Regions from separate parts of the Paenibacillus sp. WG02 genome, predicted to be linked through region 2. Evidence: riboswitches for the same ligand, from Rfam matches in the RefSeq annotation. Region 2 holds a riboswitch; the other holds the start of a gene.
The links. A riboswitch is a leader RNA that binds a small molecule or an ion and turns the genes downstream of it on or off. The one in region 2 is predicted to bind cyclic di-AMP.
Positions count from the first base shown of each region.

Region 1: another riboswitch for cyclic di-AMP. It lies ahead of ACBP55_RS36625 (C40 family peptidase); the one in region 2 lies ahead of ACBP55_RS07135 (stalk domain-containing protein).

Region 1 is NZ_AP036016.1:8,080,958-8,088,237, reverse strand. It holds gene ACBP55_RS36665 (ABC transporter permease subunit) at 1-261, shown strand, start outside; gene ACBP55_RS36660 (hypothetical protein) at 264-1,220, shown strand; gene ACBP55_RS36655 (methyltransferase domain-containing protein) at 1,418-2,311, shown strand; gene ACBP55_RS36650 (hypothetical protein) at 2,564-2,749, opposite strand; gene ACBP55_RS36645 (hypothetical protein) at 3,111-3,386, opposite strand; gene sugE (quaternary ammonium compound efflux SMR transporter SugE) at 3,458-3,778, opposite strand; guanidine-I (ykkC/yxkD leader) riboswitch at 3,868-3,969, opposite strand; gene ACBP55_RS36635 (FAD-binding domain-containing protein) at 4,088-4,222, opposite strand; partial or broken gene ACBP55_RS36630 (hypothetical protein) at 4,236-4,340, shown strand; gene ACBP55_RS36625 (C40 family peptidase) at 4,451-4,927, opposite strand; cyclic di-AMP (ydaO/yuaA leader) riboswitch at 4,931-5,069, opposite strand; gene ACBP55_RS36620 (hypothetical protein) at 5,237-6,055, opposite strand; gene ACBP55_RS36615 (M1 family metallopeptidase) at 6,162-7,280, opposite strand, start outside.
Region 2 is NZ_AP036016.1:1,483,755-1,491,034, forward strand. It holds gene ACBP55_RS07110 (molybdopterin molybdotransferase MoeA) at 1-474, shown strand, start outside; gene ACBP55_RS07115 (molybdopterin-binding protein) at 357-953, shown strand; gene ACBP55_RS07120 (GNAT family N-acetyltransferase) at 1,049-2,239, shown strand; gene ACBP55_RS07125 (DHH family phosphoesterase) at 2,385-3,593, shown strand; gene ACBP55_RS07130 (hypothetical protein) at 3,676-3,846, shown strand; gene ACBP55_RS07135 (stalk domain-containing protein) at 4,016-4,807, opposite strand; cyclic di-AMP (ydaO/yuaA leader) riboswitch at 4,812-4,964, opposite strand; gene ACBP55_RS07140 (hypothetical protein) at 5,127-5,417, shown strand; gene ACBP55_RS07145 (PspA/IM30 family protein) at 5,444-6,076, shown strand; gene liaF (cell wall-active antibiotics response protein LiaF) at 6,251-6,913, shown strand; gene ACBP55_RS07155 (sensor histidine kinase) at 6,961-7,280, shown strand, end outside.

The DNA of each region.
Region 1 (7,280 bases), 1.9 Mb from region 2:
TCTCACGTTATGCGAAATGTAATGCCTGATTTGCTGGCAATCTTACCCAAAGCGACCACACTGGCACTCGTCAGTATGGCTGTTGCAGAAGCAATCTGCGGAATCTCAGGTTTGGGAGGCTTTATTGTATCCCCAGCTTTACAGAGTGTTTCTTCTATGTCGGCTATCTGTATGGCGCTTGCACTAGTCGCTATGGCTTTTCATGTGTTCTACGCACTCTTGCGTAGGAAGTTTATTGTTCGTACAGGGGAGGCGGTTTGAAGATGATGAAACGCTCCTCAACGGCTTACTACTGTTCGATTGCACTCATCGTGCTCATTCTGCTTGTGATGATATTCGGCTCATGGCTGGCGCCCCATGGGATTACGCCGGATGACAAGATTAATATGATCCAATATCAAGAAGACGGTAAAACGAGATACAGCATACCGCCATATGCGCCGAACAGCACCTTCTTGCTGGGCACCGATCATAGGGGTTTTGATGTGCTGAGCTTATTGCTGAATGGGTTGAAATATACATTGGGTACGGCGTTAGCGTTAACCTTGTTTCGCTTTGTTTTTGCTCTCCCATGGGGATTGTGGAGCGGAACCACAGGCAAGGGATGGGGCATTCTTCGCTCCATGCAGTGGGTCGTTTCCTCGATGCCTGCCTTTGTCTTCTTGTTCCCGCCTTTAGCAGGCATGTACTTTGGGCTGCGGCTTGATCAGGGGCTGAAGGCAGACCCGCATTACCAGCTGCTGTTCACGGTTACTTTTGTCAGCCTAGTCACATTCATTGGGATATTCCCTTTAGCCCATCAGGTGGCAGATCGGACACGTTATTATAATGAACGGCTATTTATTGAAGCGTCCCGTTTGATGGGCGGTTCTTTCTTCCACCGAACGATGCGACATTTGGTTCCCTGTATGAGAAATGAAATGTTGTTCATCTTCCTAAGCGAATTCATGCAGGTGCTCTTCTTGTTAGGGCAGTTAGCTGTATTTAACATTGTACTTGGCGGCATTGAGACCATTGGTGATAGCGATGCTGGCTATTCCATCGCCATTACCACATCGGGTGAATGGTTATCGCTAATCGCCTATGGCTCAAGGTACATTCGATTGCATCCATGGATTATTCTGAGTGCAGGTACCAGCTTCGCAGGACTATTCCTAGCGCTGCAGTTTTTCTTGAATCAGCTCAAACGCCGCTACGGCAGTGAACGTCAATTGATGTGAAGTAGAAAAGGTCGGGGTTCCATCCTAAGGATGGGCTCCCGACCTTTTTCCATGCGAATTATTGTAATGAGCTGAGTCGAATGTCCAATCTAGCAGCTACGCAGGCATTATTCTATTTTTTATTAAAACGTAAATTAAATGTTACTATAACACATAATATGTGTTAAAATAATAAAATCATAAGGAGGGTACCTAACGTGGAGGACAAAAATGATAAAACCAAAAGACTCTCTGTGTACTTACCGGAGAAAGTAAAGTCGGATCTCGAGCAAATGGCTGACGAAACGGGTCTGTCGATGACACAACTAATTGTGATGGCCACGCATGGCTTGCTAGCCAATTACTCCGCACAGGGAGGCGCTATTTTTGCTGATTTATTGGCAGCCAGACAGCGGATTATCCACGAAGTGAAGGATAAGCATCAGCTTTTAAACGAGGAAAAAGTAAAAATGCAAGACTACTACGGCGCCCGAGCGGAAGAGTATGAACGGATTTACCACCGGGAGGATGCTGAATTCCAACAAGAGCTTGCCCTTCTGGCCGAAATGATTAGGAAGCAGGTGGAAGGTCGCAACGTTCTTGAAGTAGCCTGCGGGACCGGGTATTGGACCGAAATTGCTGCGAATACGGCTAAGCACATCTTAGGTGTTGATATTCGTCCTGAAGTGCTCCAAATTGCTAGATCGAAGCCTTGGCCAGCTTCCAATGCAGTATTTGTTCAGGGGGATGCGTACCAGCTCTCCGAAATGACTGGGGCATTCGACTTTGGTCTTGCCAACTTCTGGTTTTCGCATATTCCGAAGAATCGGATCGAGTCATTTTTGCAGAGTTTCCACCAACGTCTAGGCACAGGTGCCCGCGTCTTTATCGCTGATAATGTTTATGTACCTGGAAGAGGCGGAGAGCTGATAACGAATGAACATAGTGAGGATACCTACAAAAGACGCGAACTAGCTGACGGATCCATGCATGAAATTATCAAAAACTACTACTCGTATGAAGAACTGAACGATATTTTTAAGCCTCTATCGCAGCATTTACGCATATTTGTGGGAAGCAACTTCTGGTATGTTAGCTACACAGTTGCTTAAAGAGTATTAGGTGAAATATTCCATGTCTATCTTTCGCAAATAGAGAACTTGTCGGAACCGAAGATATTGCTCTTTTCGCGCCAGTTGGTAGCACTTTTCTATGGGATTCCATTTCAGGCTTGAATCGCAGACGTTGCTAGAAGCTTATATGATAGTGTAGATCGCTTATTGGTGGCAATTGATCGAGATAAACATTAGAAAAGCTTAGTCAAGGCCCTGCGGCGGCTTTCTGACTAAGCTTTTTCCATATGATTATTTATTATTTTTATTTTCATTTTGTCGTTTTTTCATGACATTATTCACTAAGTTTTGAGTTGCGTCTTGTGTGGATTCAGCTACGTTTTCAATGGCGTTCTGTACATAATTCGTTGCGGATTGAACCCCGTTTTTAAAAATACTCGTTTTGTTTACATCAACGTTATTCGTATTGTCAGACATCGTTCATACCTCCAATGATAGTCTTGAGAGACAGTCGATTGATTCATTATGCTTTCTCACATCTGGTAGACATACTCCAAAAGTTGATTTTAGAGTTAGTTTTCATGAGGTAGATGAGCTATAGCGGTTAGCGATGTTGTATTTTATACAACAATTCACACGCCAAAAGGCTATTATGCACCCTGAAGTTGCATTTTGTGCAACATTTCGAGCCCATTTGTAGCGAAATGGCCAATATTGGACCAATTGTTGTACATTATGCAACAACGAGGGGAGAGAGGCGAGATTTAGGCAGCAATTGTTGCACTTATTACAACAATCGACGGTCTCCTAGATGTAATATGTGAACTCTCGTTTGACATTACCTATTGATCTTATCGTCTTCCGTAGTCTCGTTTAACTCTTGCTCTGCATCCATATCAGCTGCAGCATCGAAGACATTTTCCTTTGGCACCTGAGTCATATCTTCCTTTTGCTGTACCCAATAACCGACGTTCCGGTACCAGTACTGAAACGAATCATCCAATTGTTGCTCTCGGTTGCGATCCTCGTTAACATCGGAATCAACTTCTAACCCCTCCCCGAGAAACACGTCATTACGAATCTGTTTTTGATTGATATCATCAGATGTATTCACGTTGAATTTCCCTCCTTGTATGGATTAATCTGCATAGATAGGGATCGATTTATTCAATTGTTATTGAACTCTTAATGTCCAGAAGTAAATTTAAGGCCGAGAACGCCAACTAAGATCAGAATCATGAACAAGATCCTTGTTAAACTAATGGGTTCATCTAGAAAAAGGGTGCCGATAATAATCGCACCGACAGCGCCAATTCCGGTCCAAGCCGCGTATGCCGTGCCGATGGGAAGAGTTTTTGTTGCTACCGCTAAAAAATAGAAACTCACAATCATCCCTGCGATCGTGACGAGGGAAGGAACTAAACGTGTAAAACCATTCGAAAATTTCAACGAGATCGCCCATAGTACCTCAAATACACCTGCAATAACGAGATATAACCATGCCATGATGAGTCACTCCTCCTAAATTTCTTATACGTACCTATTATGCCGCAAAAAAAAGAAAAAGCCTGGAAGTTATATCGCTAAAGCGATATGACTCCCGGGCTTTTTCCCCTCCGTGACACAGCGTATTCGCTGCGTGTTTTCCCTTGGACCAGTCTGGCGATGAACGCCACGGAACCCTAGAAAACGACATGCCGTTATTATAGAATGGCTGACATGCGATGTCAAGTTACAAGAATTAGCATGTTGGGATAACTACTCTTGCTCGCTTCTCAGTACTCGCTTGTAGATCTCAATGGCCATAGCTCTCGACTACTTCAAATCAACAATGGCGTGAGGCTGAGGGAGATGGATCGTCTTATCACTCAATCCAGCTAACTGTGGCAGCCATCTGCGAATGTACTGTCCACTTGGATCGTAGGTGACCGGCTGCGTGACCGGATTCATGATGCGGAAGTAGACCAAGAACCTACTGTGTCCTTTCACGTTAGGCGAGCAATATTTTCGCTATAAGCTAAACGATTACGATAATACACTTAACCGCGGCGGCTGGCTCTGGTGCGCAGGAACATAGCGGTAATCATTCGCAGGATGTCTCCGAAATGAATAAAAGCCCTGAAAGCTGCTCATTCGAGCGGGGCTTGTCTGGGCTTTATTCATGAATCGTACAGTAATTTACTTGGATTCAGCAGTTAATTGGTTGTAGATATCATCCCACAGAACACGTCGGGCTGATACATACCGCTTCGCGTAATAAGATTGGCTAAGTTTGTTTTTCACGATACCTTCATTGGATGCAGAGTGAACGAATTCACCATCTCCAAGGTAGATACCTACGTGAGAAATACCTTTGCCGCCGCTAGTGTCAAAAAACACAAGATCACCTTTGCGAAGATCCTTTTTGTCAATCCAGTAGCCTTCTTTATTCTGAGATGCTGAGCTATGCGGAAGGTCAATGCCGAATTTGTCGAAAACGTATGCGGTGAACCCAGAGCAATCAAAGCCTCTAGTTGTCGTTCCCGCATCTCTGTACGGAATTCCGAGCAATCCGTCAACCGTTTCATCCAAAGTGGATTGTGACGCAGACACACTTCCTAAACCTACACTCAAAAACAAAACAAGACTAAAAACAAGAGCAACAATCTTTCTCAACTGCTTGTCTCCTTCCGGTGCCTACGAGGTTAGCTGGAGGGTTCGGTTGAAGGTTCCCTATGATCCCTGTCTTGCAAGATCAATTCACCCGGTGTGGTTCCCCCGTTTCCCCAAGAAATGAGGAATTCGGCATGAAATATTTGGTTTTTTGATGCTAGTCCTTGTAATTCGTCATAAATATTTAAAATCCTCCTTTTCTATGAGTCTACTCATTAAAATATGCAAGTTTATTAGGGAAATAAACAAAAAAAAGCCCCTTTTGCAAGGGGGGAGAAGAAAATGTGCTAATATCAGCTTATTTATATGCACTTAGCCGTTCATTTTGGCAGATAGAAGCTGATATTGGGAAGTTATGGCCCACATTTGGAAGAAAATGTGGAATAGCGGGAAGAGCTGATAAATGATTAGCGCTACCAGACCTGCCCATATGTAAGTTGCTGTGACTGTGACCCCTGCCAATAGTCCCGAGGCAAGTAGGAGGATGAGCGCAAGCCCGATAATAGGAAGCAAACTGCGAACGAAAGTGATAACTGTGGACAAAATGCCAAGTTTGGCTGCGATCGCGAACTGCACATACATAAAGAGCAGATGTAAGAGAAAGCCATAGACCAGCAAGCCCAGAAGCCAAGGCAGCAATTGGAGGGCTGCTTGCTCATATGATGTGGTATGTGCGAATTGCCTCTGCGCCTTGGGAAACAGCCAAATGAGCGGCAGCAGGGAGAGCGAGATTCGGACGACATATGCGATTAGGAATGGGAGCATGAGCTCCTTGATACCTCGGAAAAAGCGGTAGCCGGCATTTTGCTGGGAATGGGTCAGCGAATAGTAGACGCCGCTATTCAACATGGGGGTGAGCAGCATGCGCATAACAAGTAGAGCAGCCAGCCACCAGAGATAAGGATGGGTAAGATCGGTTTTGACCAGTTGGAACTGCCCTTCTGCTAGAAATAGCTGCAGCGCTTGCTTCGGCTGATCGCCACCTGGATAGCGGTGCATGAGAGGGACGAGAACACCCTGTACAAGCTTATACAGCAGGATGCCCCAGCCCATCTGATACAGGAACAAGACGATCGTGGCGAAAGGTTGCCGTAATGCCGCCCTGAAGCCAGACTTGATATAAGTTGCCACAGTTGTCCCTCCTAAGAGTTTTCCGTAGGAAAACTTTCTTCGTAAGCATTAGCTGAGTTTTGCTTTAGCAAAACTGGCATCGTAAGCATTGGATAAGCCTAGCCGCTTACCAAGCGACCCAGCCGAAAATGGCTTGCAGGAATTGAATGATACCGAGATTCCAGCGGATTTTCCACTTCGTATCCACTTGGGTTTGCATAAAATTATTAATATGTTTATTTTCCAGCACGAGCGAGTAGTTAGGATCAATTCGAACCCAGTCTACAGGAGTCTTGTGGGTAAGTTTGAACTCGATACTGCTTTCTTTACCATCCCACGTTTTATCCAGCACAGTGCCATCTGAGAAATGGAATTGGATTGGCACCTCGGGCGAATTGCCGCCTTTTTTGGAGATGAGAACAGTACTTTCGTAGGACTCTGCCCCTTTGCTGCCCACGGATTTGACGCGAATGCTCTCCACGGTGTAATCCATCATCATGGCGCCGTAAACATATTGATTGAAGAAATCATCCCACTTCGTTTTGGTCACTTCTTCGACAACGTTCTGGAAGTCCTTCGTAGAAGGATGTTTAAATTCCCAACGTAGGAAGTAAGTGCGCATAATTTTGTCCATCGTTTTGGTGCCAACCTGCTTCTCAATGGCTTTAAGTACGAGCTTGCCTCGTGTGTACACATTCTCTGCGTATTGATCATGTCCCGCATAAGCCCACGAGTTCTGATTCAGGGTGTGTGGAGAGGTAATAAAGCTGGATTCGACAGGTAAATTAGGGGATACCCCGTACTCCGATTCCATGACCTTGTCCTCCGCATAGGAGGTAAAGCCCTCATCCAGCCAAGCTTCTTCGAATTCATTGCTTGCTACCATTCCATAGAAGAACTGATGTCCAATCTCATGAACAACGACACGTTCTAGCTCTAGATCAGGTTTCTTGTCGCTAGCATCCCACGACGTTACCAAAGTCGGATATTCCATACCGCCTACACCGTTGCCTCCTGGGGGAGGTACGACAATCGAAAGGGTCGAATAGGGGTACGGTCCGTACCATTGGCTGTAGCGGGAAAGTGCCTTTTTGGCGGCATACATATAGCGGTCCTTCAAGTCCTGATGATTGGGATCGAGATAGAGCTTAATCTTGACCCCGGGTATTTGTGCGGTCGAGTAGGGTTCTTCCACATAAACGAAATGAGGCGATGCCGACCAAGCGAAGTCATGCACATCATCGGC
Region 2 (7,280 bases):
GCTGCTCGTATTATGACGGGGGCTCCTGTTCCTGATGGCGCAGATGCTGTCGTTATGCTGGAGATGACGGATTCCCTGCAAGATGCGGGAATGAGCTCCCACTATGTGAGTATCAAAAAAAATATAGCCGCAGCAAGCAATATAACTCCTATTGCCGGTGAAATCGGTTTAGGGGATGTATTGCTTGAGCGAGGAGCACAGATCGGGCCTGGTGAAGCGGCGATATTGGCCACTTTCGGCTGCTCGGAAGTATCCGTTTATCGGAAGCCGAAGGTCGCCATTTTCTCAACAGGTTCTGAGTTGTTGAATGTGGAAGAAGCGCTGCAGCCGGAAGAATTCGCAACAGTAACAGCTACATGCTGGCGGCGCAGGTGGAAGCTGCTGGAGGATCTGCGGTTATCATGCAGGCGCTTTCGGACGATGCAAAAGAGGTGGAGGCAGCGCTCGAGGAAACTTTACCCAAAGTCGACCTAGTCCTTACATCCGGCGGTGTTTCCGTTGGCGATTACGACGTTCTGGTTGATGTTTTTGAACGATTTGAGGGCAAACTGCTGTTCAACAAAGTGGCCATGCGACCTGGGACTCCAACGAGTGCAGCCTTATGGAACAATCGGTTGCTATTAGCTTTATCCGGCAATCCAGGTGCTTCATTCGTTGGGTTTGAGCTGTTTGCCAAACCTCTGATTAAAGCGATGGCAGGATGTCACTCGCTTTATCCGGAAGCGATCACGGCTCTGTTGGATGTTGATTATGATAAAGGCTCGGCTTACCCGCGTTATGTCAGAGGAACGACGCATGTGGACAATAACGGGTGTTTGAAGGTTAAGCCATCAGGTATTGATAAGTCCAGTATCATGGTGTCCATTAAAGACGCGGATTGTTTGATATATTTACCTGCCGGAGGTAAAGGGTTCGTAAGAGACGAGCGCGTAATTGTGTATCCTATCAAATAGATATGGCCTACCTATCGCTGAACTTCAGTTGAGAAGTTATTGATGGTAGGCCGCTTTGTTAAAAAGCTGATCTTATCTACATGAGGTGATTTGAGATGAACGAAATTCGTACATTACGGCAAGAGGAGCTTCTAGAGAGCTTTGCTCTATCTGAGTTTGCTTTTCAATATGAGCTTACTGCTGAGGAAAAGGCAGAGCGAATAAGTTCTACGGATCCTAATCAAACGTGGGGCTATTTCATTGACGGCAATATGGCTGCAAAGCTTACTTTACTTAACTTCCGGACTTGGATTAACGGGAAGAGCTTCGCGATGGGCGGTATTGCGGGCGTAGCAACATGGCCGGAGTACCGACGCAATGGGATGGTGGGACAGCTGCTGGTTCAAACGCTTAAAACGATGAGAGAGCAGGGGCAGACGATTTCCTTTCTTGCGCCGTTTAAGTTTGAATTCTATCGTAGATATGGCTGGGAAACCTACGTGGATTATTTGAAATATGAAATTCCTGTCGATAAGCTTCCCAAGTTTAAAGCCGCAGAGGGCAGTTCAATTATTCGTGTAGCCAAAAGCGAAGAGGTTCTCAATCCAATCTACGCTAAGTTTGCAAAAGCATATAATGGCATGATGGAGCGGGATGCAGACTGGTGGAATAATCGTTATATGAAATTTAAAAAGGGCACAGCTGCCGTCTATACGAACGCTCAAGGGGAACAGCGGGGCTATGTATTTTACCAGGTAAAGGACTCGGTGGCGACCATCCATGAGTTGGTTTTTCTTGACGAGGAAGCAAGACGCGGCTTATGGAAATTCCTTGCAGATCATGATTCGATGATCACCAAGGTCGAAGTGAAAGCACCTGTAGATGACCAACTTCCATTTCTGGTGCATGATCCAAAGTTCAAACAGGAGAAGATTACTTATTTCTCGGCGAGAATTGTGGATGTAGAAGCTTTTCTGACGGAATATGTATATGAAGCTCGCGACCGGGCGGAAACCATATATTTACATATTTCAGATGCGCAGGCAGATTGGAACCAAGGCGTCTTTCGGCTACAGTTTACCGACAATGGAAAAGCTGCCGTCGTAACGAAGCTGTCTGAAGATGAAATACCTGCAGAGGATCAAATACTTGGCTGTAGCATACAGACGTTGACGGCTTTGTTCATGGGTTATCAGAAAGCAGGATTTATGGCCCGAATTGAGCGTCTTCAAGGCTCTGATGAGCTTGTTGGCCGGTTGGAACATGCGATTCCGCGGCGAACAACTTATTTAGCGGATTTCTTTTAAAAGATGAAAAAAGACGGTACCCGTGGCAAAACAATGGGGCCGTCTTTTTTTACGAGATTATGTCGGAGAAGCGCGCCATTAACACCGAATAAAGTGACTTGATCAAGGGTAGCCTAATGGAAATCATTAGCAGGAGGGTGTGCCCTTGTATCATTTGTATACTCATAATGATCTGGATGGAGTAGGTTGCGGTATAATAGCTCGATTAGCATTTGGTGAAAAGGTAGAAATCCGTTATAACTCTGTTGGAGGGTTGAATCTACAAGTAAACCGTTTTTTAGAAAAATCAAGAAAAAAAAGCCAATTGTTTATCACCGACTTATCCGTGGATGAAACGAATGAAAAAGGACTTAACGAGTTTGTGAAATCAGGTGGAAAAGTAAAACTGATTGATCATCATAAAACCTCGCTTCATTTAAACAAATATCCGTGGGGAATGGTTCAGATCGCGTATGAAAATGGAAAACTCGCTTCTGCAACTTCTCTATTTTATGAGTATCTGATCCAGAACGGATTGTTGAAGCCAATGAAAGGATTAGATGAATTCGTCGAATTGGTCCGTCAGTATGATACATGGGAATGGGAACAGAATGAATACATCAAGGCTAAGCGATTAAACGATCTCTTTTATCTAATTTCCATCGAAGAATTCGAGGAAAAAATGGTGGCTCGCATTCAGAAAAGTGAGCAATTTGCGTTTGACTCCTTTGAAGAAAAAATTTTGGATATGGAAGAAGAAAAAATTGAACGCTATGTGCGCAGAAAAAAGAGAGAAATCATCCACTCTCGTATAGATGACCATCATGTAGGGATTGTTCATGCGGAATCCTATCATTCTGAACTTGGAAACGATTTGGGCAAAGAAAACCCTCATCTGGATTACATCGCAATCATGAATATGGGCGGTAAAAAGATAAGCTTTCGAACGATTCACGATCACATCGACGTCTCGGAAATTGCGGGTCTTTATGGAGGAGGAGGCCATGCGAAAGCATCCGGTTGTTCAATGACAGAAGAAGCTTATCAATTTTATGTTGCGAAGCCATTTCCAATGGAACCCATTCGCGCGGATGCAAATAAAAATACATTTAACACGAAAAATTCTGTGTATGGATCACTTTATGAGAATAGAAATGAACAGCAAGTGTTTATTTTTCCTTCTGGAGGCAGATGGGAAATCGATGTGGATGGGGTCGAATCCAACCAACATTTTTCTACTTTTGAAGAGGCAGAACGTTATGTTAAAAGGGAGTATGCAGCTTGGTTAGTTCGGGACGAAACGTATGTTTCATTCCTAATGGAGCATATGGCGGCAAGAAAAACTAAAACCCTCGAGGGTAGTTCAGTCATATAAAGAGCAACGCCAGTTCCAGATAACTGGGATAAAATGCAAGCCGCCTTCTCATACTAACTATGAGACAATGGAGGTGAATGCAATGCCCAAAAATGACGCCGATCCCAAGCATGACCGCGAAGATAACAAAGCAGATAAGAAAAACAATCAGCAGAATAACGCTAATTTCATGGAAGAAGCTCAAACGCTATCGAGCAACGAGGCACCTGATTACGTTCCAAGTTTAAATGGTATCCCCAAAAATCAAGTTTAAGTAACTACTGCAGGCTGCTCTTCTCGTCACTAGTATGATGGGAGAGCAGCCTTTCTAGTGCAATATTAGCAGAAGGAGGTGCGTGGATGAGCCCTTCCACCATAAATAAAAAAAGCTGATTTCTTGAGAATATAATCTCAGAAACCAAGCTTTTTTTTATTTCAGCCGTTTAATTGGATAGCTTGTACACTTTAATGGTTTGGATACCAAACTTTTGCAAGGATTGCTTGGATCCTGGGATAAAGATATCAATACGTTTTCCTTTGATTGCACCGCCAGTATCTGTTGCGTAAGCATACATGCCGCCTGCAGGGAGGCCATTGAAATTATAACCTTCTATATAGAGCTTAGACCCTAGAGGAATCACCGACGGATCTACAGCAACGGTTCCAATACCTAATGGATTACCCATATAATCGATAGCTCCGTAGCCGCCATTTTCAGATGGATCTGCTGAATAGGCAGTAGATTGAAATAATTCATAATCTGGCGCGTGCTGATTGCCATCTTTACTTAGAATAGCTAATTTGCTGCTAGCGTCCCACTGAACGGGAATATTGGATGCTTTGCTTAAGAACCGAAGAGGCACGTATACGCGTCCATTTTGGAATTCTGCATGTGTGTCCATCTCGACAGGAGTGCTATCGATTTTGGCTTCTTTTTGTCCCGATACTAAGGTGATCGAATGTTTGTTGTTATTTAACGTGACTTTGATCTCATCGCCTTCTTTTTGCCACTTCACGTCATAACCAAGCTTCTCCGTTACGAAACGAATCGGTACTTGGGTAGCATGATTGTCATCCAAAAATGGCTGAGCATCCGGAAATTGAACAAGCTCATCATTGACTTGCACTTTCACATCCATCTCAGCGGCATGCGCCGAAAATGGGGAAAGAAAGCCTCCTGCCAACACTGTTAAAGACACAGCAAGGCTAGTTAACCCTTTAGTAATTGTATGCAATTGGTAATCCTCCTTCAATGAGCCTTCGAGGTTAGTTGACGGGTTCGGGAAGAAGGTTCTCCCTAGTCTGCTCCTTTGAAGAGCAAATATTCACCCCATGTAAATCGTCCCCCGTACCGGCACTTTGTCTGTGCACCGGACTCGGCTTCAAATAGTTTAGCATTCGAGGCTCTGTGGGACAACGGCCAAAATATGGATGGAGGTCTTAGAAGGTACTGGACTTAGGTCTAGGTACAAAAACAGTCGCGAGTCCGTTTTGACGAATACCGGTTTCAGGTACGATAGAAGCATGAAGAATACGTGAAGGGCGGTAAGCAGAATGAGTATGGATCGATCGAAAGGGTTGGCATTGGTTTTAATTACGGCAGGTATACTTATTTCTCTGCATCAGTTGGGCAGTCATATTCATTTAATGGGATTATTATTCCCAGCAGCGATGCTTGGATTAGGCTATGTAGGCATTAAGAATGGGAAGAAAATAGGATGGTTTATCGCCGGCTTAGGCGGCTTAATTTTGACCATTAAACTATCAGGCTTAATCGCGATTGCATTCGCAATAGGTTTAGTGATGTATGGTTTTCATTTGCTGAAGAAACGAAATGAATTTTAAATCTTAAGAAATGGGGGTGTAACTTCATGAATATATTGAATCGCATTGGCAAAATGGCGGAAGCTGCATGGCAAGAAACGGCCGGCAAGCTTGAGCATCAAGAACGGGGAAGCAGCGTGATTGAGAAGCTGGAACAGCGCTACGAGGAGGCGCTGCAGCGGACTATTGAGCTGCGACAACACATTGTGAACGCAGAGGAGATGGCGCAGCTGCGCGGCGAGCAGGCCGAGCTGGCGATGCGCGCCGGCGATGAGGAGCTCGCGCGGCTAGCACTCTTAGAGAAGCAGCGCGAGGAAGTCGCTTGCGAGCACTACCGCGCGCAGTATGCGAGCAGCCAGGACATGTGCCTGGCGCTCGCGGATGAACTGCGCGGGCTGCGTGCAGGGCACGCAGCCGAGGGGGCTCGGGTGCAGCCGCCGGGCAGCGGGCTGCACGGGAAAGAGGCTCGCGACGCATGGCGCGAGCTGGAAGTGACCGGCCGCGAGCTCGGCCGGGAAGCGCTGCAGGGGCTCCGCGAAGCAGGCCGCCTGTCGCAAGAGACGCTGAAGGAAGCCGGCGGCAACCTTCAGCAGGAGCTGCGCACGCTGCGCGGCAAGCTCCAGCAGGATTGGCAGCAGCATCGCTCCAGCGATGACACGGACCCTCGCGGCAAGAAATAGCCGCGAGTTTTCCCTCCAGCGTCTAGTAAATAGGCGCTGGAGGGCCCTTGACCTCCATGATTCATGCGGAAGCCTTGCCGCGCAAGGATTTGCATCTTGGAGGTCGTCCATTCTTATGGTATGCTAGGAATCTATATGAACTAATTTTAAAAGTCAGCCAGAGGAGGTGCAGCGATGGGAGAAGAAACTAAAAGCAACCGTAACCGCAATACAGCACTAGTGCTGATTGGAGCCGGTCTTTTTTTGCTTCTAGATCATACAATAGGCTTTTTCCCCATTCTTGCCATTATCCTCATCTTGCTAGGCATTCATCGGGTCCGTTCACGCAAAGAGCGCAAAGGTTATGTACTGATCGGTATAGGGGCAGTGATTTTATTCGGTGATCACATTACTATCGTGTTCTCTATTGTTTTAATTTCGCTAGGTTTGTTTTTCATACGATCGAAACAAGTACACAAAGACGACACGTACATGCAGAAGCAGAAATTGGTGGATAGCGTCCGTTTAGGCCGTGAGCCTTGGATTTTGCGTAACAGTTCAACTTGGTACATTATTGGAGAGACCTACATTGATCTTTCACTTGCGATATTGGAGCAAAAGGAAACCACTGTCATCCTGCAAGGCGTTGTAGGAGATGTAGATATAAAAGTACCGGAAGATATCGGTGTCGCTGTCACAGCATCCATCTCTTTCGGGCAGATTCAAGTTGCGAATGAGCGCGAGTCAGGAGTTATGAACAAGCTGATCTGGCAGTCCCCTAACTATGACCTTTGCGATCACCGCGTGAAACTTGTGCTTTCTTACATCGTAGGAGATATCAAAATCAAAGTATTGTGAGAATGCGCTTAGGCACGCGTAAAGATCTCGAGGAGGTTCATTATCCATTGGACGGCTATAAACGACGATTAACGAATATGATATGGCGCAGCATGAGTGAATCGATCATCTTTAGTTTCGTTGTGTTTGGCGCGATCATTTATTTTTTGAATTCACGCAATCTGATTGTGCCTTTTACGAGTTGGCAAGAAGGCGTTAAGTTTACATTCATGGCGATTCTGGTTATTGGCGGAATTGGTGCTGTGTATGGCTTCTGGAATAGCAACCGAATTACTCGGAGGCTGGAGCCAATGATGGAGACGATGATTTTGCTCGAAAAAGGGACGTTTGCCCGTGGCGGTTTCCAGAACGGTGAAGATGAAATCGG